DNA from 2 places in the Achromobacter sp. HZ01 genome. Region 1 is predicted to be linked to the other one. Evidence: riboswitches for the same ligand, from Rfam matches in the RefSeq annotation. Region 1 holds a riboswitch; the other holds the start of a gene.
What was found. Region 1 has a riboswitch for glycine ahead of gcvT (glycine cleavage system aminomethyltransferase GcvT). Riboswitches for the same ligand answer to the same signal wherever they lie in the genome.
Positions count from the first base shown of each region.

Region 2: it holds a riboswitch for glycine, as region 1 does, so the genes downstream of both, A6B37_RS01525 (D-amino acid dehydrogenase) here and gcvT (glycine cleavage system aminomethyltransferase GcvT) in region 1, are expected to answer to the same signal.

Region 1 covers NZ_LWKV01000002.1:633,935-640,994, reverse strand. Annotated here, with positions in the region: gene A6B37_RS12055 (superoxide dismutase) at 1-425, shown strand, start outside; gene A6B37_RS12050 (ZIP family metal transporter) at 456-1,349, shown strand; glycine riboswitch at 1,409-1,504, shown strand; glycine riboswitch at 1,539-1,662, shown strand; gene gcvT (glycine cleavage system aminomethyltransferase GcvT) at 1,750-2,850, shown strand; gene gcvH (glycine cleavage system protein GcvH) at 2,934-3,311, shown strand; gene gcvP (aminomethyl-transferring glycine dehydrogenase) at 3,391-6,264, shown strand; gene A6B37_RS12030 (DUF945 family protein) at 6,344-7,060, opposite strand, start outside.
Region 2 covers NZ_LWKV01000001.1:329,044-336,103, reverse strand. Annotated here, with positions in the region: gene A6B37_RS01545 (ATP-binding cassette domain-containing protein) at 1-384, opposite strand, end outside; gene A6B37_RS01540 (MetQ/NlpA family lipoprotein) at 388-1,203, opposite strand; gene A6B37_RS01535 (CopD family protein) at 1,347-1,772, opposite strand; gene A6B37_RS01530 (DUF2242 domain-containing protein) at 1,862-2,659, opposite strand; glycine riboswitch at 2,865-2,957, shown strand; glycine riboswitch at 2,959-3,050, shown strand; gene A6B37_RS01525 (D-amino acid dehydrogenase) at 3,097-4,323, shown strand; gene A6B37_RS01520 (amidohydrolase family protein) at 4,336-5,652, opposite strand; gene A6B37_RS01515 (alpha/beta fold hydrolase) at 5,719-6,501, opposite strand; gene A6B37_RS01510 (fumarylacetoacetate hydrolase family protein) at 6,498-7,060, opposite strand, start outside.

The sequences.
Region 1 (7,060 bases):
TGCCCGAGGCCGTGCGCGGCGCGGTGCGCAACCACGGCGGCGGCCACGCCAACCACAGCCTGTTCTGGGCCGTGATGTCGCCGGCCGGCGGCGGCGCGCCCGACGGCGCGCTGGCCGCCGCCATCGCGTCCGAGCTGGGCGGCATGGACGCGTTCCGCGAGGCGTTCACCAAGGCCGCGCTGACCCGTTTCGGCAGCGGCTGGGCCTGGCTCTCGGTCACGCCCGAGGGCCGGCTGACGGTCGAGAGCAGCGCCAACCAGGACAGCCCGCTGATGCACGGCAATACGCCCATCCTGGGGCTGGACGTCTGGGAGCATGCCTATTACCTGAAGTACCAGAACCGCAGGCCGGAATACATCGCGGCCTTCTACAATGTCGTCAACTGGCCTGAAGTGGCGCGCCGCTACGCCGCGGCGCAGCGCTGAACGCGACTCTCTGAAGGAGGGCAGCGCCGTATGAATACCTTCAGCCGCCATCGTGTGCGGCCCGCCGCCACCAGCATCAGCGTCTGGACGCTGGCCGTGCTGGTTTCCTGCCTGGCCCTGCACCAGTTGTGGGCGTACCTGGACGTGCGCGCGCCGCACGTGGCCGACGCCCTGCTGGGCGGGCTGGTGGCGGCCGCCGCGACGGCGCTAGGCACCGTGCCCATCCTGTTCGCCCGCAGCATCCCGCAGAAACTGCAGGACAGCATGTTCGGCTTCGGCGCCGGCGTGATGCTGGCGGCCAGCGCCTTCTCGCTGGTGGCGCCCGGCATCGCCGCGGCGCGCGGGCTGGGCTACGGCCCCTGGGGGGCGGGGCTTACGGTGGCGGGCGCCGTGCTGCTGGGGGCCGCGGTGCTGCTGCTCATGGACCGCACGCTGCCGCACGAGCATTTCATCAAGGGACGCGAAGGCATCGAGGCGCACCGGCTGCGCCGCACCTGGCTGTTCGTGTTCGCCATCACGCTGCACAACCTGCCCGAAGGCCTGGCCATCGGCGTGGGCTACGCCGGCAACGATCCCTTGCGCGGCACCGCGCTGGCCACCGGCATCGCGATCCAGGACATCCCCGAGGGGCTGGTGGTGGCCGTGGCGCTGCTGGCCGCGGGCTATCCGCGGGCCTTCGCGGCGGCGCTGGGCATGCTGTCGGGCATGGTCGAGCCCCTGGGCGCGGTGCTGGGCGCGGCCGTGGTCGGCTGGTCGGCGCCGATGCTGCCCTGGGGCCTGGGCTTCGCCGCCGGCGCCATGCTGTTCGTCATCAGCCACGAGATCATCCCCGAGTCGCACCGCAAGGGGCACGAGGTCTACGCCACCTGCGGGCTGATGCTGGGCTTCGTGCTGATGATGCTGCTGGATACCGCGTTGGGTTAGCACGGGCCGCGGTTCCCATTCCCTGCCGATGGCTTTCGTTGTATGCTTTCGCCGCTGTCACGCATGTTGCGGGAGAGAGCGGCCTGTCCATCCGGCCGCCGCCGAAGGCGCAATTCGCCCGGAATCGCTCAGGTAACCCATACCGCCCATGCTTGCCCCGTCCCGGTTTATCACCGCGTGGACACGGCAAAACAGTACTCTGGAGAGACCTGGCGCCGCCCCTGAAACAAGGGACATGTCGAGCAGCCCAGGCGCCGAAGGTGCAAACCCGCCTAGCGGGGCAACTCTCAGGCAAAAGGACAGAGGGGCGGAAGATTCAGCCGTAGTGCAGGGCGCAGCCCGCCTGGCACCACCGGCATTCCGTAACCCTGGCAACCAAGCCGCCCCGGAGTTTCCGCGCATGTCCGCAACCCTCAAACGCACCCCGCTAGCCGAAGAACACGTCGCCGCCGGCGCCCGAATGGTCGATTTCGGCGGCTGGGACATGCCGCTGGCCTACGGCTCGCAACTGGAAGAGCACCACGCCGTGCGCCAGGACGCGGGCATGTTCGACGTCTCGCACATGCTGAACGTGGACATCGCCGGCCCGGACGCGTTCGCCTTCCTGCAGCGCCTGGTCGCCAACGACGTGGCCAAGCTGACCGTGCCCGGCAAGGCGCTGTACAGCTGCATGCTGAACCCGCAGGGCGGCGTGATCGACGATCTCATCATCTATTTCTTCGCTGCCGACGAATGGCGTGTGGTGGTCAACGCCGGCACCGCCGACAAGGACATCGCCTGGATGCAGCGCGTCAAGCAGGCCGGCGGTTTCGACGTGGCCATCACGGCCCGCCGCGACCTCGCCATGGTGGCCGTGCAGGGCCCCAACGCCCGCGCCAAGGTGTGGGCCGCGCGCCCGGCCTGGCAGGCCGCCACCGAGCCGCTGACCCCGTTCGTGGCCGCCGTGGTCGGCGACGACACGCTGGTGGCCCGCACCGGCTACACCGGCGAGGACGGCTTCGAAATCGTGCTGCCCGCCACCGAAGTGGTGCAGCTGTGGCGCGACCTGGCCGCCCAGGGCGTGCGTCCCTGCGGCCTGGGCGCGCGCGATACGCTGCGCCTGGAAGCCGGCATGAACCTCTACGGCCAGGACATGGACGAACTGATCCAGCCGAACCAGGCCGGCCTGACCTGGACGGTGTCGCTGAAGGACGCCGAGCGCCGCTTCATCGGCCGCGAGGCGCTGGAACAGTTCGCCACCCCGGCCGCCTTCCTCGGCCTGAAGCTGCAGGAACGCGGTGTCATGCGCGCGCACATGGCCGTGCGCACCAAGGACGGCATGGGCGAGCTGACCAGCGGCACCATGTCGCCCACGCTGGGCGTGTCCATCGGTTTCGCCCGCCTGCCGCAGAGCGTCAAGCCCGGCGACACGGTCGAGGTCGATATCCGCGGCAAATGGGTGCCCGCCCTGGCCTGCAAATTGCCCTTCGTGCGTAACGGCAAGGCCGTCGAACACTCGTAAACTCGAAGCTTCGCGCGGGACGCCATGGCCGCCCGCGCGAGGCGCGCAACACCATTCATCTACCCGTATTCCCAGGAGCTCCCATGAGTCTGCCCACCGATCGCAAGTACACCGAGTCCCATGAATGGGTCAAAGCCGAGGGCGACGTGTTCGTCGTCGGCATCACCGATACCGCCCAGGACCAGCTGGGCGACCTGGTTTTCGTCGGCGACGTGAAGGTCGGCGCCCAGCTGAAGGCCGGCGAGACCGCCGGCGTGGTCGAGTCGGTCAAGGCCGCCTCCGACATCTACGCGCCCGTGGCCGGCGAAATCGTCGCGTTCAACGAAGAACTCGAAAACAACCCCAACCTGATCAACGAATCCGCCTTCACCGCCTGGATCTTCAAGATCAAGCCGGTCAACGCCGCCGACGCCGACAAGCTGCTGGACGCCGCCGGCTACGAAGCCGTCGCCAACGGCTAAGCCGGTTCTTGCGCGGGAGGTCCGTCCGCCCGCGCAAGCCGCCATCGCGTCCGTCCCCGCCATCCCGAGATCTCCCCCCATGTCGCGCGCCCTAGACACCCATACCGACTTCATTCCCCGCCACATCGGCCCTTCCGACGCCGACCAGGCCGCCATGCTCGCCGTCATCGGCAGCCCCAGCCTGGACGCCCTGATCGACGAAGTCGTGCCGCCCAAGATCCGCAGCCAGGCCCCGCTGGCGCTGCCGCAGTCGCGCAGCGAAACCGACGTGCTGGCCGAGCTCAAGCAGATCGCCGGCCGCAACCAGGTCTACCGCAGCTACATCGGCCAGGGGTACTACGGCACCCATACGCCCAACGTGGTGCTGCGCAACATCCTCGAGAATCCCGCCTGGTACACGGCCTACACGCCGTACCAGCCCGAAATCTCGCAGGGCCGCCTCGAAGCCCTGCTGAACTACCAGACCATGGTCGCCGACCTGACCGGGCTGGACATCTCCAACGCCTCGCTGCTGGACGAAGGCACGGCCGCGGCCGAAGCCATGACCCTGGCGCGCCGCAGCGCCAAGTCCAAGAGCCAGGTGTTCTTCGTCTCGCGCCATGTGCACCCCCAGACCCTCGAAGTCGTGCGCACGCGCGCCGAGGGCCTGGACATCGAACTGGCCGTGGGCGACGAGGCCGAAGGCCTGCCCGAGTGCTTCGGCGTGCTGCTGCAGTACCCGCACAGCACCGGCTCGGTGGCCGACTACCGCAAACTGGCCGAGGCCGCGCACGCGCAGGGCGCGATCGTGGCCGTGGCCACCGACCTGCTGGCGCTGGCCCTGCTGGTCGCGCCGGGCGAGTGGGGCGCGGACATCGCCATCGGTTCGGCCCAGCGCTTCGGCGTGCCGTTCGGCTTCGGCGGCCCGCATGCCGGCTTCATGGCCTGCAAGGACGCCTTCAAGCGCAACATGGCCGGCCGCCTGGTCGGCGTGTCCAAGGACGCGCAGGGCAACCCGGCGATGCGCCTGGCGCTGCAGACGCGCGAACAGCACATTCGCCGCGAGAAAGCCACTTCCAACATCTGCACCGCGCAGGTGCTGCTGGCCGTGATGGCCGGCATGTACGCCGTCTGGCACGGCCCGGCCGGCATCCGCCGCATCGCCGAGCGCGTGCAGCGCAGCACCGCCATCCTGCGCGCCGAGCTCGTCAAGCTGGGCGTGAAGGTCGCCAACGATACCTTCTTCGACACGCTGCTGCTCGAAACCGGCGCGGCCACGCCCGCCATCGTGACGGCGGCCGACTGCGCCCGCATCAACCTGCGCCGCGTCGACGGCGCGCGCCTGGCCGTGTCGCTGGATGAAACCGTGACCGCCGCCGACCTGCAGGCGCTGGTCAACGTCTTCGCCGCCGGCCTGCAGCGCGACGACGTCGAACTCGACCTCGACGCGCTGGACGCGGCCGCCGCCGGCGGCATCCCGACCGGCCTGGCGCGCGAAAGCGCGATCCTGGCGCATCCGGTGTTCTCCAGCGTGCAGTCCGAGACCGACATGCTGCGCTATCTGCGCAAGCTGGCCGACAAGGACCTGGCCCTGGACCGCACCATGATCCCGCTGGGTTCGTGCACCATGAAGCTCAACGCCACGGCCGAGATGATCCCCATCACCTGGCCCGAATTCGCGCTGATCCATCCATTCGCGCCGGCCGAGCAGAGCAAGGGTTACGTCGACCTGATCGACCGCCTGTCGGCCGCGCTGTGCGAAATCACCGGCTACGACAACATCAGCCTGCAGCCGAACTCCGGCGCGCAGGGCGAATACGCCGGCCTGCTGGCGATCCGCGGCTACCACCAGGCCAACGGCCAGCACCAGCGCAACATCTGCCTGATCCCGGCCTCGGCGCACGGCACCAACCCCGCCTCGGCCCAGCTGGCCGGCATGGATGTGGTGGTGGTGGCCTCGGACGCCAACGGCAACGTGGACCTGGCCGACCTGCGCGCCAAGATCGCCCAGGTGGGCGACAAGCTGGCCGCGCTGATGATCACCTATCCGTCGACCCACGGCGTGTTCGAGGAAGCCGTCACCGAAATCTGCGACCTGGTGCACCAGGCCGGCGGCCAGGTCTACCTGGACGGCGCCAACATGAACGCCATGGTCGGCGTGGCCAAGCCGGGCAAGTTCGGTTCCGACGTGTCGCACCTGAACCTGCACAAGACCTTCTGCATCCCGCACGGCGGCGGCGGCCCGGGCGTGGGTCCGGTGGCGGTGCGCGCGCACCTGGCGCCGTACCTGCCGGGCGTGGTCAACGAGCAGGGCAAGCTGTCGGGCGACGCCAAGGTCGGCCCGGTCTCGGCCGCGCCCTTCGGCTCGGCCGGCATTCTGCCCATCCCCTACGTGTACATCGCGCTGATGGGCGCCGACGGCCTGCGCCGCGCCACCGAAGTGGCCATCCTGAACGCCAACTACATCGCCACGCGCCTGCGCGACCACTACCCGGTGCTGTACGCGGGCCGCGACGGCCGCGTCGCGCACGAGTGCATCCTGGACGTGCGTCCGCTCAAGGAAACCAGCGGCATCAGCGCCGAGGACATCGCCAAGCGCCTGATGGACTACGGCTTCCATGCGCCGACCATGAGCTTCCCGGTCGCCGGCACGCTGATGGTCGAGCCGACCGAATCGGAAGGCCGCGCCGAGCTGGACCGCTTCATCGACGCCATGATCTCGATCCGCGAGGAAATCGCCCAGATCGAGCGCGGCGAACGCGACCGCGAGGACAACGTCCTGAAGAACGCGCCGCACACCGCGCAGATGCTGCTGGCCGAAGAATGGCTGCACGACTACCCGCGCCAGCAGGCCGCCTATCCGGTGGCGTCGCTGCGCGAGGCGAAGTACTGGCCGCCGGTGGCGCGCGTGGACAACGCCTACGGCGACCGTAATCTGGTGTGCGCCTGCTTGCCGGTCGAGGCCTACGCGTAACCCGCCCGCCGGCGCACGCCGGCAAAAAAAATCCCCCATCGCAAAACGATGGGGGATTTTCTGTTCTTGACGCGCTGGCTTAGCGCGCCGGCGTCGCCTCGATGGTGGCGGAGAAATCCTCCACGATGCTGAAGTAGGTGTTCAGCATGATCTGCAGGTTCTCCTTGCCGATGCCGCCTTCGGCGTTCATGTCCATCTGCAGCACGGCCTGGTTCTTGTCGTCCAGGTAGGCGCGGGTCCAGCGGTATTGCTGGTTCCAGGCGTTGATGGCCTTGAGCGAGACCGGCTTCTTGCTGCGGAAGGTCGCGGTGGCGACCAGGTCCTGGCACTGTTCGGTGAAGTCGTTGCACAGAAGCTGCATGCGCAGGTCGCTGGCGCCCGTCTGGGCCGGGTCGATGATCAGCACCGGGCCTTCTTCGCCGTCTTCCTTGCGGGTCGAGTACGCCATGTCGGTCAGCATGGCGTTGACGGTGTCGAGGTCGAAGTCCTGCATCAGCTCGGCCGGGCTGGCCGTCGCGGCGGGCTCCAGCTCGCCGCCCAGCGTCGGGTCTTCTGGCTCGCCTTCCTCGTCCATGCCATTCATGCCGGCGGCGCCCAGCAGGCCGGCGAACAGTTCCTCGGCCGGGATCTTGGTGCCGTTGAGGTCGCCCATGCCGTCGGCGAAGGTGAACTTGCCGATGATGTTGTCGCCGTCGTTCTTGCCGACGTTGAGCATTTCGGCCATGCCGGACACCGAGCGCATCTGCTCGTCGGCCTGGCCGCCGGCGGCGACTTCGTCCAGCCCTTCCTGCTTGAT
Region 2 (7,060 bases), on a different contig from region 1:
CGGCAGCGCCACATTCTCGGCCACCGTCTTGGCCGACAGCAGATTGAAGTGCTGGAAAATCATGCCGATGCGCCGGCGCAGCGCCACCAGGGCGTTCTCGTCCAGCCCGCCCGCGTCCACGCCGTCGATCAGCACGCGTCCGGCGCTGGGCCGCTCCAGCATGTTGATGGAGCGCAGCAGCGTGGACTTGCCGGCGCCGCTGCGCCCGATGATGCCGAATACCGTGCCGCGGGCGATCGAGAACGACACGTCGGACAGCGCCGCAACCGCGCCGCGCGCGCCCTCGTAGCGCTTTTGCAGCCCTTCGAACACGATGTGCTCGTCGCCCGCCGGCAGCGGCGGCGCGGCCGCCGGCTGGGCAATGGAAAACTCATGTTGCATCATGGCTCAGAACACCGGAATCACGGAGCCTTCGAACTTGCTGAGGATGAACTGGCGCACCTCTTCCGAGTGGTAGGCCTTGACCAGCTCCGGCACCCACGGCGCGTTCCGGTCCTGTTCGCGGACCGCAATGATGTTCACGTAGGGATTGTTTTCCTTCTTTTCGACCGCGATGCCGTCGCGCGTGGCGATCAGGCCGGCCTGGTAGGCGAAGCTGTTGACGATGGCGGCGGCGTCCACGTCGGGCAGCGAGCGCGCCAGCACCACCGAGGCGCTCTCCACGAACTGGAGCTTCCTGGGGTTGGCGGTCACGTCGGCCAGGGTGGCCGTGCCGGTGGCCGGGTCGAACCCGTTCCTGAGCGTGATCAGGCCCTGGTCGCGCAGCACCACCAGCGCGCGCGTCTGGTTGCTGGGATCGTTGGGTATGCCCACGCGCGCGCCTTCCGGCAGGTCCTTCAGCGACTTGTATTTGCGGGAATAGAACGCGATGGGCGAAATCAGCGTGTTGGCCACCGGCACCAGCTTGTAGCCGCGCTGGCGGATCTGGTCGTTCAGAAAGGGAATGTGCTGGAAGGCGTTGGCCTCCAGGTCGCCGTTGTTCAGGGCCTCGTTGGGGCTGGCGGTGCCGGTGATGACCACCGGCTCCACGGCCAGACCGTTCTTCCTGGCGACCTGGGCCACCACTTCCCAGATCTGTTCGTCGACGCCCCCGCGCACGCCGACCTTCAGGGGTTTGGCGTCGACCGAAAAGGCCGGGCCGTGGAACATCGCCGCCGAGGCCAGCACCACGCCAAGCAGCTTCTTGAAAATACGGGGAGTCATTTTGGAATCGCCTCTAAGCGGTTATGAGAGAAACGATTCTAGGGACGGACACGCCCGGCGCGAACGAAGACTTCGTTCGGTGCTTATGGCCGGGGCGTTTGGTTATGGCCGCGCGGCATATGCGCGCGGCGCGCCGACAGCGTTCAGAACGGCTTGACGACCACCAGCGCGACGATCGCGGAAGCCGCGACCACGGTGAACGGCGCGTACCAATCGATCAGCGGCGGACGCTGCGCGCCGCCGCCGGCCATGCGGCGCAAGGCCTTGCTCTGGACGCCCAGCAGCGCCGACAGCGCCAGCGCGATGGCGATCTTCACCCAGATCCAGTTCATGATGAACCAGCCGAAGGTCACGGCCAGGTGCAGGCCGACCAGCCAGGCCAGCACCATGGCCGGCGTGGTCACGTACAGGGTCCAGCGGCGCAGCGCGCCGAGCATCCTGCTTTCTTTCGGGGCTTGGCCGCCTTCCTGGGGTTGCGAGGACAGCAGGAACAGCGACACGAACAGCGAGCCGCCCAGCCAGGCGACCACGGCCGCCACGTGGAGCATTTTCAGGAGTTGGTATGTCATGGCCGGCATTATCGCCGCAGGCGCGCGCCGCGGCGAACCGGCTTGCAACGGCAATTTGCGCTACGGCAAAGCGGCGGCCCGGAGCGGCCTTACTTGGCGGCGTCGGCGCCTGCCGGCGGCGGGCTGCCCGCCGGCGCCGCCTTGCTGTCCGAAGGCGCGGCCGCCTTGCTGTCCGCGGGCGCGCCGGTCTTGCCATCCGCGGGCGCGGCCTTGCCATTGGCGGCCGGCGTATCGCTGGCGGCCGCCGGGTTCAAGGTGTCGGCCGGCGCATCCGGCGACACCGCGGGCTCGGCCGGCGCGGGCTTGGGCGGCGTCTTGCCGCGTCCGGCCGGCGCCGGTTGCGGCGCCGAAGCGGCCTGCGCGTCCGGCAGGAAGCGCTGCAACAGCTGGAAAAATCCGTCGTAGAACTTGGGCCGCGCCACCGTCTGGCTGGCGGTCTTGACCAGCGAATCGTCGCTGGCGCCGAACGGCATGGACACCTGGCCCAGCACGCTCACGCCCACGCTGGCCGAATTGGCGGTGCGCTTGATCGAATAACGGTCCTGCACCGCGGTGGCGAACACCGTCGAGCGCTCGTTCGACGCGCCATCGGCGGCGCATTCGATATTGAAGCTGATCTGCGTATGCTGGCCGTCCTCGGCCTGGAAATTCTTGTGCCCGGTCACGCGCGCCGACTCGAAGCGGTCGATCAGGTAGCCCTGGCTCAGCAAGGCGCGCCGGCCCGCGTCGCAGGCGGCCGCGCTGCTGGCGGCGACGCTGCGCGAGTAGGTGTCGTTCTGGGTGAAGTCCTCCTTCTCATACGCGGGCTTGGGGGAGGAGCATCCGGCCACGGCGCCCGTCAGGGCGGCGAGCAGGATCAGGGACGAACGGCGGGTGATACGAGGCATGTATGGGCGTCCGCGAGCCGGCGGCTTGCGGCAGTGTGATGCGTGAACGTCGGTTATAGCGCATCCCCCCGCCTCAAGCCTTTACCAGGAATGAACAGTTCAACAGAGAGGTAACAGGCGATATAACAGGGACAAAACGAACGGCTACTGGGACTAACCCCTGGTCCCACGCCGCCGGATTTTGGCTATTCTGCCCGCGTCGATCCAAAACCTCGCAGAAGAGACCTGCCCGCCGCGGCAGGCGCCGACGGAGCAACCGCCCCGGAAACTCTCAGGCAACCAGGACTGCGCGGTCTAGACAATCTGGAGAGCGGCGCCGCGCGCGCCCACCGAAGGGGAACCCGCCGCCTTCCGCGCGGCGCGTGAAACTCTCAGGTACCAAGACAGATGGGGTGCTGCGGCCGGGTGGCCGCGGCCACCCTACCCTTGGAGCGACCATGCCCCGCATCGCCATCATCGGCGCCGGCATCACCGGCGTCACGTCCGCCCATGCCCTGAACAAGCTGGGATTCGACGTCACCGTCTACGACCGCCAGCGCTACCCCGCCATGGAGACTTCCTACGCCAACGGCGGCCAGCTGTCGGCCAGCAACGCCGAGGTCTGGAACAGCGTGTCCACCATCATGAAAGGCCTGCGCTGGCTGGGCCGCCACGACGCCCCGCTGCTGCTCAATCCGCGTCCGGGCTGGCACAAGTATTCCTGGCTGGCCCAGTTCATCGGGCAGATCCGCAACTATCGCCAGAACACCATCGAGACCACCCGCCTGGCCATCGAGGCGCGCCAGCACCTTTACGCCATGGCCGAAGAAGAAGGCATCGATTTCGACCTGGAGCGCCGCGGCATCCTGCATATCTACCACGACGCGGCCAGCTTCGACACCGCGCGCCGCGCCAACGCGCTGCTGCGGCAAGGCGGGCTGGAGCGCTACGAGGTGACCGCGGAAGAAGCGCGCCGCATCGAGCCGGCCCTGCAGACCGCCTGCCACGCCGGCTTCTACACGCCGTCGGACGCCACCGGCGACATCCACAAGTTCACCAGCGGCCTGGCCCGCGCCTGCCAGCGCCGCGGCGTGCGGTTCGTGCAGGACGCCGACATCACCGCCATCGCGCACGAGGGCGGCGCCTACCGTCTGGACCTGGCGGCAGGCGCGCTGCCGGCCCGGCAGGAATCGGCCGACGCCGTGGTGATCTGCGCCGGCGCGGCCAGCCGCCAGTTCGCGCGGCAGCTCGGAGACTCGCTCAACATCTATCCGGTCAAGGGCTATTCGATCAGCGTGCACCTGGACGACGAGGCCAGCCGCGCCGCCGCGCCCTGCGTGAGCCTGCTGGACGAGGCCGCCAAGATCGTCACCAGCCGCCTGGGCGACCGCTTCCGCGTGGCCGGCACGGCGGAATTCAACGGTTTCAACCTGGACATCCGCGCCGAACGCGTGCAGCCGCTGGTGGACTGGACCCGCCGCCACTTCCCCGGCGTGCGCACCGCGCGCGTGGTGCCGTGGTGCGGGCTGCGCCCGATGACGCCGAACATGATGCCCAGGGTCGGCCCCGGCAAGCGGCCGGGGGTGTTCTACAACACCGGCCACGGCCACCTGGGATGGACGCTGTCGGCCGCGACCGCCCAGATGCTGGCGGCCAGCGTCCAGGCGGGCATGGGCCGGGCCTGAGCCCTGCGGCGCTCAATGCGCCGCGACCGCTTCCCTGCTGTCCTGCTCGACGGCGCGCGGCGGCGCGCCTTCCGCGCCCGGCGGGCAGGCGTTCTTGCAGATCCGCCCGTCCTTCATCACCAGGCTGATGCGGTCCGGGTCGATCAGCAGCGACAGGTCCTCCAGCGGATTGCCGTCGACCATGACCACGTCCGCCAGATAGCCGGGACGCAGCATGCCGAGTTCGTGCGGCCGCTGCATGATCTCCCCGCCCAGCCGGGTGGCCGACACCAGCGCCTCGGTGGGCGTCATGCCGACATAATCCACGAAATACTGGAGATCGGAGGCGTTGGTTCCGTGCGGCATCCAGGCGAAGCCATAGTCTCCGCCAGGCAGGATGCGTATGCCGCGCCGGTGCATCTTGCGCAGCGATTCGGCGGCGATCTCCAGTTCGCGCTTGTAGCCCATCTGCTCGGCGGCGGCGGGCGTGATGCCGTAGTCGGAAGCATGGAAGGCGGTGCGAACCAGCCAGCCGATGCCCGGCGCCACGAAGTGCCTGTCCTTGTTGGCTTCCAGCATGTCGAGCGCCTCTTCGTCGGCGAAGCTGGCGTGATAGATCATCTCGATGCCGTGCCGCACGCATTGCTTGACCGATTCGCTCGAACGCGCGTGCGCCGCCACGCGCTTGCCGAAACGCTTGGCCTCGGCCGCCAGCATGGCGATCTCCTCTTCCGAGAACGGCGACATTTCGGCCGGCAGCCCGGCGATGTACTCGCCCGACAGATTGATCTTCAGGTGGTCGACGCCGTACTTGATGAAGGTGCGCGCCGACCGCCGGATCTCTTCGGGGCCGCTGCAGACGCTGCCGAAGCTGAGTTCATCGAACGGCATGTGCGGCAGCGTGTTGTCGCCCAGCGCGCCGATCGTGGTGATCTCCTGGCTGCCCGCCAGGTAGCGGGGGCCGGGGCATTCCCCCGCGTCGATCGCGTTGCGCAGCACCACGTCCAGGCGCGGCTTGGCGGCCGCCGCGCCGACGGCCGAGGTCCAGCCCATCTCCAGATAGCGCTTGGCCACGCGCACGCACCAGAGTATGTGTTCCTCCGGCGGCATGAACTGGATGGCGGCGAGCGAGGGCTGGTCGTTCCACGAGAAATGCGTGTGCGCCTCGGTCATCCCGGGCATCAGGAAGCGGCCGCGGCCGTCGATGACGCGCGCGCCATCGCGGCTCACCTGCCGCGGCGCGCGCGCGACCTCGGCGATGCGCGCGCCGTCGATCAGCACCTCGCCCTTGAACACGGCTTCGCCGCTGCCATCGAAGATGGCGACATTGGTAATGGCAATTCTGGACATGACAAGTCTCCTCCGGCCCGCGCCGCGGGCCGGCTTTCTTATGTTGAAACGCCAGGAAAAGAGCGGCTAACGCTGCGCCGCGTAGAACTCCCGCAGGGCCTGCACGCAGGCCTGGGGCTGTTCATAGGTCGTCCAGTGTCCGCAATCGCCGAACACCACGTAACGGCTTGCCGCGATGCGGCCGGCCAGCGCCTCGACGTTGGCCGGCGGCGCCACGCCGTCCTGGTCGCCGGTCACCAGCAGCGCCGGCACGTCCAGCGATTCCACGGCGGCGGGCTGCGCGCCGGCCAGCGCCTCGCAGCTTTGCGCATAGCCTTCCGGCGGCTGGCGCATCACGCTTTCGCGCACCAGCGCCAGAACCGCGGGCTGATCCTGCCTGGTCCGGGCGCTGGTCGCGCCCTTGACGATGGCGTCCGCGATCTCCTGCATGGCCGCGTCGCCGCCGCGCGCCAGCTCGGCGCGCGCGCGGATGCCGGCGCGTCCGGCGTCGGGCGGCGCGGCCAGCGGCCCGAACAGGGCCAGCGACCTGACCCGGCCGGGGTGCGCCACGGCGAAATGCTGGGCCACGATGGTGCCCAGGGAATGCGCGGCGATGTGCAGCGTATCGATCTTCAGTTCCGCCAGCATGCCGGCCAGCGCGTCCACGTAGGTCTGGATGGACAAGGGCTGCGAACCCAGCGGCGAGCGCGCGCTGCCCGGCAGGTCCGGACGGATGACGCGCAAGCCCTCGAACGCGCCCATCACCGGCGTCCAGGTGTTGGAAGAGCCGCCCAGGCCGTGTATGCACAACAGCGCCGGCCCCTCGCCGTCGATTTCCACCGCCAGACCGTTGACGTAGTTCGTGCTCATGCTTGCTCCTCGACAAACGTGTTCTCGATGACGCCCAGACCCTCGACCTCCACGCGCACCACGTCGCCGGCGGCCAGATAGCGCGGCGGCTGCATGCCCATGCCCACGCCCGCGGGCGTGCCCGTCGCGATCACGTCGCCGGGATACAGCGTGATGCCGCGCGAAATCGTTTCGATCAGGAACGGAATGTCGAAGATCATGTTCTCCGTGGGTCCGTCCTGGCGCAGCTCGCCGTTGACCCAGCAGCGCACGCGCGTGCGCGTGCCGTCGAACTCGTCGGCGGTGGCGATCCACGGCCCCATGGGGCAGAACGTGTCGAACGATTTCCCCATGTCCCACTGCTGGTGGCGCATCTGCACGTCGCGGGCGGTGACGTCGTTGACGACCGTATAGCCGAACACGTGCTCCAGCGCCCGGGCGCGCGGGATGTTCTTGCCGCCCTTGCCGATCACGACCGCCAGCTCGGCCTCGTAGTCGATCTGCGACGAGACGCCGGCCGGCAGCAGCACGTCGTCGCGCGGCCCCACCACGCACTCGGGCACCTTGGTGAAGACGATGG